Regions from separate parts of the Pseudomonas sp. NIBRBAC000502773 genome, predicted to be linked through region 1. Evidence: predicted binding sites of a transcription regulator. Region 1 holds the regulator's gene; each other region holds the start of a gene.
The links. The regulator sigma-54, encoded in region 1, starts transcription at its own class of promoters, with help from an activator protein. The targets are predictions, from matches to a motif close to ANTGGCATNNANNTTGCTNT.
Positions count from the first base shown of each region.

Region 2: a site for sigma-54 is predicted at 2,002-2,021, ahead of nirB (nitrite reductase large subunit NirB). Genes of this name have one in related genera too.
Region 3: a site for sigma-54 is predicted at 1,482-1,501, ahead of glnK (P-II family nitrogen regulator). Genes of this name have one in related genera too.

Region 1 is NZ_CP041189.1:4,347,711-4,350,986, forward strand. Features, by position in the region: gene rapZ (RNase adapter RapZ) at 1-336, opposite strand, end outside; partial or broken gene ptsN (PTS IIA-like nitrogen regulatory protein PtsN) at 339-802, opposite strand; gene hpf (ribosome hibernation-promoting factor, HPF/YfiA family) at 813-1,118, opposite strand; gene NIBR502773_RS20005 (RNA polymerase factor sigma-54) at 1,194-2,687, opposite strand; gene lptB (LPS export ABC transporter ATP-binding protein) at 2,885-3,276, opposite strand, start outside.
Region 2 is NZ_CP041189.1:275,244-278,519, forward strand. Features, by position in the region: gene nirB (nitrite reductase large subunit NirB) at 1-1,968, opposite strand, end outside; gene NIBR502773_RS01150 (bifunctional nitrate reductase/sulfite reductase flavoprotein subunit alpha) at 2,661-3,276, shown strand, end outside.
Region 3 is NZ_CP041189.1:3,074,213-3,077,488, forward strand. Features, by position in the region: gene NIBR502773_RS14355 (ammonium transporter) at 1-900, opposite strand, end outside; gene glnK (P-II family nitrogen regulator) at 935-1,273, opposite strand; gene NIBR502773_RS14365 (accessory factor UbiK family protein) at 1,696-1,956, shown strand; gene NIBR502773_RS14370 (YifB family Mg chelatase-like AAA ATPase) at 2,171-3,276, shown strand, end outside.

The DNA.
Region 1 (3,276 bases):
GCTGCTGAGGGGGTGACGTCGGCGGGTCTCTGAGAAGCGCTTGAGCAGGGTTTCTTCGTCGGCGTCCAGATACAGCACATCGCAGTGAATGTGCTTGGCGCGCACCTCTTCGAGCAATTCCGGAAAGCGCGTGAGGTGGCTCGGCAGGTTGCGGGCGTCAATCGAAACGGCGACCAAGGGCTGGGCCAATTCGGTATGGATCAGTGCCCGTTCCGCCAATTCCGGGAGCAGGCCGGCGGGCAGGTTGTCGATGCAATAGAAGCCGTTGTCCTCAAGGACGTTGAGGGCGGTACTTTTACCCGAGCCGGAGCGGCCGCTGACGATGATCAAACGCATGATTACTGCCCGTTTTGTTCATCCAGGACAACTTGATACAGCGCCTCGTTGCTACTGGCACTGCGCAGTTTGTCGCGTACTTCCTTGCGGTCGAGCATGCTTGCGATCTGCCGAAGCAGTTCCAGGTGTGCATCGGTGGCGGCCTGTGGGACCAGCAGAACAAACAGCAGGTCTACCGGGGCGCCGTCGATCGCGTCGAAATCGATAGGTGCGTCCAGGTGCAGCAGGGCGCTGACGGGGGTCTCGCAGCCTTTGAGGCGGCAGTGGGGAATGGCGATGCCGTTGCCAAAACCGGTGGAGCCGAGTTTTTCACGGGCAATCAGAGCCTCAAAGACATCTTGCATCTCCAGCTCAGGCACTTGGCTGCTGATCAGGTTGGCAATTTGTTCGAGGGCTTTCTTCTTGCTGCCGCCCGGCACGTTCACGAGGGAACGGCCGGGGTCAGGATGGTTTCAAGTCGGATCATGGGGGGAGAGTTAACGACCTGTACCTTGCATCAGGTGCAGATTCTTTTCCTTATGCTTTATGAGTTGGCGGTCCAGCTTGTCGTAGAGCGAGTCGATCGCCGCGTACATGTCTTCATGTTCCGCATTGGCAACGAGCTTGGCATTCGGCACGTGCAGGGTGGCCTCGATTTTCTGCTTGAGCTTGTCGACCTCCATGATGACCTGCACGTTGGTGATCTTGTCAAAGTGCCCCGCAAGCTTGTTCAGCTTGCTCTCGGTGTACTCGCGCAGGGGCTTGGTAACTTCCAGTTGGTGTCCACTGATGTTGACTTGCATACAGCTTCTCCTTCGTTGCCAGTGCATAAAGCGGCGGGTAGGAATACCCGCCACTGGAACGCTGTGGCCCGCCCGTCACATCAAACGCTTACGCTCGCTGGAAGGCGCGATCCCTAAGGACTCGCGGTACTTGGCGACGGTTCGACGGGCGACCTGAATGCCTTGTGCCTCCAGTAAACCAGCGATCTTGCTGTCACTCAACGGCTTTTTCTGATTTTCCGCAGCAACCAGTTTTTTGATGATTGCGCGGATCGCCGTGGACGAGCATTCGCCGCCTTCGGATGTGCTGACATGGCTGGAGAAAAAGTATTTCAGCTCATATATGCCCCGTGGGGTATGCATGAATTTTTGTGTGGTCACCCGGGAAATCGTCGATTCGTGCATGCCCACCGCTTCTGCGATGTCGTGCAGGACCAGCGGTTTCATCGCCTCGTCACCATATTCCAGGAAGCCGCGCTGATGCTCGACGATCTGGGTGGCCACTTTCATCAGGGTTTCGTTGCGGCTTTGCAGGCTCTTGATGAACCAGCGCGCTTCCTGCAACTGGTTTCGCATAAAGGTGTTATCGGCGCTGGTGTCGGCACGGCGCACAAAACCGGCATATTGCGGGTTGACCCGCAGGCGCGGCACCGACTCCTGGTTCAGTTCCACCAACCAGCGCTCGTTGTCCTTGCGCACGATCACGTCGGGAACGACGTATTCGGCTTCACTGGACTCGATCTGCGAGCCTGGACGCGGGTTGAGGCTTTGCACCAGCTCGATGACCTGGCGCAGGTCGTCTTCCTTGAGCTTCATGCGCCGCATCAACTGGCTGTAGTCGCGGCTGCCCAGCAGGTCGATGTAGTCGGTGACCAGGCGCTGGGCCTCTGCGAGCCATGGGGTCTTGGCGGGCAGCTGGCGCAGTTGCAGCAGCAGGCATTCGCTCAGGGTGCGCGCACCGATGCCGGCGGGCTCGAACTGTTGGATGCGGTGCAGGACCGCTTCGATTTCGTCCAGCTCGATGTCCAGTTCCGGGTCGAAGGCCTCGAGAATCTCTTCGAGCGTCTCGTCCAGGTAACCCTGGTTATTGATGCAGTCGATCAGGGTCACGGCGATCAGGCGATCGGTGTCCGACATCGGCGCGAGGTTCAGTTGCCACAGCAGATGGCTCTGCAGGCTCTCGCCGGCGGAAGTACGGGTGGTGAAGTCCCACTCGTCATCGTCATTGCTGGGCAGGCTGCTGGCGCTGGTCTGGTAGACGTCCTCCCAGGCGGTGTCTACCGGGAGTTCGTTGGGAATGCGTTCGTTCCAATCGCCTTCCTCAAGGTTATCCACCGTGGGGGCGGTTTCCTGGTAGGAGGGTTCCTGTACGTCGGAATTGGGTTTTTGCTCGATGTTGTCGGCCAATGGGTCTGCATTATCGAAGTCGTCGCCTTCTTCCTGGCGTTCGAGCATCGGATTGGACTCCAGGGCCTCCTGGATTTCCTGTTGCAGGTCCAGGGTCGACAATTGGAGCAGGCGGATGGCCTGTTGCAGCTGCGGTGTCATCGTCAGCTGCTGGCCCATTCTCAGGACTAGCGATGGTTTCATGGCAGGGGCTTAACACCTTATTCGCCGGCGCAATGCGCCATCCACGACAGGGCGCGTGAGCGCCAAACATAAGCAAATTATATGCCTGATATCGGGGGCTTTGCCTAGAGCGCGGTAACAATAAAAATCCGGAGGTTTTCATTGACTCCCGCGCATCGGGCAAACGACCTGCCACCGCCTTGTTGTTGCAGGCGGCCTTACAGGCGGAACTCGTGACCCAGGTACACTTCCTTGACCAGTTCGTTGGCCAGGATGGTGGCAGAGTCGCCTTCGGCGATCAGCTGGCCATCGTTGACGATATACGCGGTTTCGCAGATATCGAGGGTCTCACGCACGTTGTGGTCAGTGATCAGTACACCGATGCCCTTGGCCTTGAGGTGGTGGATGATCTGCTTGATGTCGCCGACCGAGATGGGGTCGACGCCGGCAAACGGTTCGTCCAGCAGGATGAACTTGGGGGCAGTGGCCAGGGCGCGGGCGATTTCCACGCGACGACGCTCACCACCGGACAGGCTCATGCCAAGGTTGTCGCGAATGTGGTTGATGTGGAATTCCTGCAGCAGGCTTTCCAGTTCTTTGCGGCGGCCGT
Region 2 (3,276 bases), 2.6 Mb from region 1:
TTTCACGCTGTCCTGCACACCGTAGCGGCACCAGGTGCTGCCCACGCAGGACTTCACCGTGCGCGTGGACTTGCCATAGGCGTGGCCGGTTTCAAACCCGGCGGCGATCAGCTCGGCCCAGATGTCCGGCAACTCGTGCAGTTGCGCGCCAAACAGGTCGATGCGCTGGCCGCCGGTGATCTTGGTGTAGAGGTCGTATTTCTTCGCCACTTCGCCAATCACGATCAACTTGTCGGCGGTGATCTCGCCGCCCGGAATACGTGGCACTACCGAGTAGGTGCCGTTCTTCTGCATGTTGGCCATGAAGGTATCGTTGGTGTCCTGCAGCGGCACCAGGGACGCGTCCATGATCGGCTGGTTCCAGCACGAGGCCAGGATCGACCCCACCGCCGGTTTGCATACATCGCAACCGGTGTGGCCACGACCGTGTTTGGCCAGCAGTTCTTCAAACGTGAGCACCCCTTCCACGCGCACCAGGGCATACAACTCCTGGCGGGTGTAGGCGAAGTGTTCGCAAAGGCTCTTGTCGACGCTGACGCCGCGGGTAATCAGCTCGTGCTCAAACACCTGCTTGAGCAAGCCGGCGCACCCACCGCAACCGGTGCAGGCCTTGGTCTGCGACTTGAGCAGGCCGAGGTCGCTGCAACCGGCGTCGATGGCCGAGCAGATCGCGCCCTTGTTGACGTTGTGGCACGAGCACACCGTGGCCGAGTCCGGCAAGGCGCCTGGGCCGAGGGTCGGTGCGCCGCTGGACGATGGCAGGATCAGGCTGGCCGGTTCGGCCGGCAGCGCGATGCTGTTCTGCATGTATTGCAGCAAGGTGTCGTAGTAGCTGTTGTCGCCGACCAGCACCGCGCCGATCACGTGTTTGCCGCTCGCATCCACCACCAGGCGCCGATAGCTGGCAGTCGCCTCGTCGATGAACTGGTAGCTGCGCGCACCCGGTGTATGGGCGTGGGCGTCGCCGATGGAGCCCACGTCCACGCCCAGCAACTTGAGCTTGGTGGACATGTCGGCGCCGACAAAGGGCTCGGCGCTGTGCTCGCATAACAGCGCGGCGACGCCACGGGCCATCTGGTAACCCGGCGCAACCAGGCCGAACAGGCTGCCGTTCCAGGAAGCGCATTCGCCAATTGCGTAGATGTGGGGATCGCAGCTCAAGCACTCATCGTTGATCACCACGCCGCCGCGCGGGCCAATGTCCAGGCCGGCCTGGCGGGCCAGTGCATCCTGGGCGCGGATCCCGGCGGAGAACACAATCAGGTCAGTCTCAAGGAATTCGTCATTGGCAAAGTTCATGCGGTAGCGGTACTGCTCGCCGGCACTGATCGACTGGGTGGCGCGGGACAGATGCACACCGACGCCCAGCCGCTCGATCTGGGCCTTGAGGGCCAGGCCGCCAAAATCATCCAGCTGCACCGGCATCAAGCGCGGCGCAAATTCCACCACATGGGCTTCCAGGCCCAGGCTTTTCAGGGCGTTGGCGGCTTCCAGGCCGAGCAGGCCACCGCCCACCACCACACCACGGCGGGCATTGGCGGCAGCGGTGCGAATGGCGTCGAGGTCTTCGAGGGTGCGATACACCAGGCGCGAGTCGCCTTCGGCGCCCTCGATCGGCGGCACGAACGGATAGGAACCGGTGGCCAGCACCAGCTTGTCGTAGCCCACGCAGCCCTGGGCGGTGATCACTTCACAGCGTTCGCGGTCGATCTCCAGCACCGGTACACCCAGGTGCAGGGTGACACCCGGCGTCTGGTACAGCGCAGCGTCCGACAACGCCAGGGACTCGGCATCGCGGCCGGTGAAGTACTCGGAAAGATGCACGCGGTCATAGGCACGCATCGGCTCTTCGCTGAACACGTGCAACCGGTAGTGATCCAGCGCGCCGCGTTCGATCAATTGCTCCACGCAATGGTGGCCGACCATGCCATTGCCGACGACGATCAGGGTTTTCATCTGTTTGTTCATAGCAAGCACCCGACAACGTTCATCACGGTTTAAAAAGCAAAAAAAACGCCTGAAACCTTGCGGTTCCAGGCGCCTTTGCCTGTTCTTATGCGGGATAGGATCGGCGACTGCGCCGGATCTACCGCTTTATGCCCCTGTTGTCGATCGTCGTTGACCGAGATGGGTTGAGGGGGAGCTTGCAGGGTCTGTGCCAATTGGTCGCGAGCCTTACTGCGACGCCTTCTAGCGGTACTCATCGAATCTGAATGCACACTTCAGCGCCTCCAACTGGTGCATCCCGCGACAAAAAAGTGCATTCCCGGATACAAATCAAAGGGTCACAGAAGAGCGGGCTTATTGTGGTGAGCGGGCTTGCCCCGCGCTGGGTGGCGAAGCCGCCCCATCACTGCCGCTGCTTACTTCCTGTAAGGACCGAGGCGCCTGGGTTTAGGGCTGCTGCGCAGCCCAGCGCGGGGCAAGTCCGCTCACCACAGCAAGCCCACTCACCACAGTAACCCCGCTCACCACAGCAAGCTGGCTTGCCACGATTTGCCCGTGCTTAAGAAATTGGCGCGTGACTTGCTAGGAACACACACAGAGCAGTCAACGCTGATTGCCCATTCACGACAAAGGCGCCGTGCAATCCCCGTTTCCAACGGAGGGTTGCAGGGCGCTTTTTTGTTGGCGGGCAGAAAAAGTTTCGAGGGTGACGGATGGCAAACCAAAGCGTACGCAGTGTGTGTCCCTATTGTGGTGTGGGCTGCGGCATCATCATGCAGGTCGAGCACAATAAGGTGGTCAAGGTCATCGGTGACAAGGCCCACCCCACCAACTTCGGCCGCCTGTGCACCAAAGGCACCACCTGCGGGCAGGCCATCGCCGAGTCCGGGCGGATGGAGAACGCCTACCTGCGTGAAAAGCGTGACCACGACCCGGTGCGCATCGCCATGGACACCGCCATCAGCGAAACCGCCGGGCGCCTGCGCGGCATCCTCGACAGCCACGGGCCGGATGCCCTGTCCTTTTATGTGTCAGGGCAAATGTCCCTGGAGGCCCAGTACCTGATCAATAAACTGGCCAAGGGCTTTGTGCGCACCAACAACGTCGAGTCCAACTCGCGCCTGTGCATGGCCAGCGCCGGCAGCGGCTACAAGCTGTCCCTGGGCTCCGACGGGCCGCCGGGCTCCTACGAAGACTTCGACCGCGCCGATCTGTTCTTCGTGATCGGCGCCAATATGGCCGACTGTCACCCGATCCTGTTCCTGCGCATGATGGACCGGGTCAAGGCCGGGGCGAAGCTGATCGTGGTCGACCCACGGCGCAGCGCCA
Region 3 (3,276 bases), 1.3 Mb from region 1:
CAGTGCGCTTGGCTTACCGTGAGTGATCCACTCGGCGAACATCCAGCCCAGGGCTGCAGCAGCGGTAGCAATCTGAGTCACCAGCATCGCCATGCCGGCGGTGCCGTTGGCCGCAGCCGCAGAGCCGGCGTTGAAGCCGAACCAGCCGACCCACAGCATGGCCGCACCCACCAGGGTGTAACCCAGGTTGTGAGGCGCCATTGGAGTGGTCGGGAAGCCTTTACGCTTGCCGAGCACGATGCACGCCACCAGGCCAGCGACACCGGCATTGATGTGCACCACGGTGCCGCCGGCGAAGTCCAGCACGCCCCAGTCCCACAGCAGGCCACCGTTGCCGCTCCACACCATGTGGGCGATTGGCGCATAGACCAGAGTGAACCAGATAGCCATGAAGATCAGCATGGCGGAGAACTTCATGCGTTCGGCGAACGCACCGACGATCAGCGCCGGGGTGATGATGGCGAAGGTCATCTGGAAGGTGATGAACACGGCTTCCGGGAACAGCGCAGCCGGCCCGGTGATGCTGGCCGGGGTCACACCCGCCAGGAACGCCTTGCCCATGCCGCCGAAGAAGGAGTTGAAGTTGACCACCCCCTGTTCCATACCGGTGGTATCGAACGCGATGCTATAGCCGTAGACAACCCACAGGATGCTGATCAGGCCGGTGATGGCGAAGCACTGCATCATCACCGACAGAATATTTTTGGAGCGCACCATGCCGCCGTAGAACAGCGCCAGGCCTGGAATGGTCATGAACAGCACCAGCGCGGTGGATGTGAGCATCCAGGCGGTGTCACCGGAGTTGAGGACTGGAGCAGCCACTTCGTCTGCCGCCATGGCCAGGCTTGGCATTACGATGGACAACAGGGCTCCGAGCCCTGCGAATTTACGCAGAGTCATATTGTTTTCTCCTGGGGCGTTGGGGTTTGGCGGCTTAGATTGCGTCGGTATCGGTTTCGCCGGTACGGATGCGAATAGCCTGTTCCAGATTGACCACGAAGATCTTGCCGTCACCGATCTTGCCGGTGTTGGCGGCCTTGGTTATCGCCTCGATAACCCGGTCAAGATCCTTGTCGTCAATGGCGACATCAATCTTCACCTTCGGCAGGAAATCCACTACATATTCCGCGCCGCGATACAGCTCGGTGTGACCCTTCTGCCGTCCGAAGCCCTTGACCTCAGTAACGGTAATGCCCTGCACGCCGATCTCGGACAACGACTCGCGTACATCGTCCAACTTGAACGGCTTGATGATGGCAGTGACTAGCTTCATGAAAACTCTCTCCCGAATTGGTGGACTTGCCCCAGGAAAACAAACCCGTCTCAAGTCTAAGCGCAGTGCCTGGCTTTGTAACGCATCGTCGCAAGGGCAGTTGCCATTGCGACGCCAGCGAACCACTGGTGACGAAACCTGTACCCCTGATCCGTCGGCGCACTGCATTCGTCACAGCGACTGCATCAGTGCATGGGTCATGATCGTCTAAGCAGAAACCTTGCCAGCTCCGTAAAAATCACTGAAATCAGTCCTTTGCTCACCTAGGCCCACCATCGGGGCCATCCGGCGCCTGCAATGCGCACGAAAACGGTGCATCACCGCCCGGCCCGATGCGCGAAAAGCGTGCGACCCAGGCCGTGAAAAAGACTATAGACGCTGCGTGATACACTGCCCGCCAACAGTTTTCCGGAATATTTCCCATGCTCGCGCCCAAAGACCTCCTCGACGCCCTGAGCGGCCACGCCTCTCGCCTGTTCAGCGGCGACACCCCGCTGCCCCGCAATGAAATCGAAAGCCAGTTCAAGGCCTTGCTGCAAAGTGGTTTCAGCAAGCTCGACCTGGTGAGCCGGGAAGAGTTTGATAGCCAGATGGTGGTTCTCGCCCGCACCCGTGCGCGGCTGGAGAGCCTGGAAGCGAAAGTGGCAGAACTGGAAGCGCGGTTGACCCCTCCTGCCGAATAAATGCGCTCAGTGTGGTAGGGGGCTTGCTCCCGATGGCGGTGTATCAGCCGGTATCAATGCTGACTGCCCCCCGCTATCGGGAGCAAGCCCCCTCCCACATTCGCTCTACCTTTTGCTCTGGATACGTTCTGTAAAACCTCCCCGCCTCGCTCTTCCCTACCTCGTCTACCCTTGAAAAACCGCAGGAAGCGGCCTCCCCTTTCAAGGAACGAGCATGTCCCTCGCCATCGTCCACAGCCGCGCCCAGATCGGCGTCGAAGCCCCTGCCGTCACCGTTGAAGTGCATATGGCCAATGGTCTGCCGTCCCTGACGCTGGTTGGCCTGCCCGAAACCGCGGTCAAGGAAAGCAAGGACCGGGTGCGCAGTGCCATTCTCAACTCTGCGCTGCAATACCCCGCTCGCCGGATCACCCTCAATCTCGCGCCCGCCGACCTGCCCAAGGACGGCGGGCGTTTTGACCTGGCGATTGCCCTCGGGATCCTGGCGGCCAGTGTGCAGGTGCCGGCGTTGACGCTCGATGATGTGGAATGCCTGGGGGAGTTGGCGCTGTCCGGCGAGGTGCGGGCGGTAAAAGGCGTGTTGCCGGCCGCGCTGGCGGCGCGCAAGGCCGGGCGCACCGTGATAGTACCGCGAGCGAATGCCGAAGAGGCGTGCCTGGCGTCGGGGTTGAAGGTGATCGCGGTGGACCACCTGCTGCAAGTGGTGGCGCACCTGAATGGACATGTGCCGATCGAGCCTTACACGTCCGATGGCCTGCTGTACTTGAACAAGCCCTATCCAGACCTGAGTGAAGTCCAGGGCCAGCTCGCGGCCAAACGAGCGTTGCTGATCGCGGCAGCGGGCGCGCATAACCTTTTGTTCAGCGGGCCGCCCGGCACCGGCAAGACCTTGCTCGCCAGCCGCCTGCCCGGTTTATTACCGCCGTTGAGCGAACAGGAGGCGCTGGAGGTTGCCGCGATTCAATCGGTTGTAAGTCTGGCGCCGCTGAGCCATTGGCCCCATCGACCGTTTCGTCAACCGCATCACTCGGCATCCGGCCCGGCACTGGTGGGCGGCGGCTCGAAACCACAGCCGGGAGAAATCACCCTGGCTCATCATGGGGTGCTGTTCCTGGATGAGCTGCCGGAATTTGATCGCAAGGTGTTGGAAGTGCTGCGTGAACCGCTGGAGTCGGGGCATATCGTGATTTCCCGCGCTCGCGACCGAGTGAGCTTCCCGGCGCGCTTCCAACTGGTCGCGGCGATGAACCCCTGCCCTTGCGGTTATATGGGCGAACCCAGCGGGCGCTGTCGCTGTACGCCGGAGCAGATTCAGCGGTA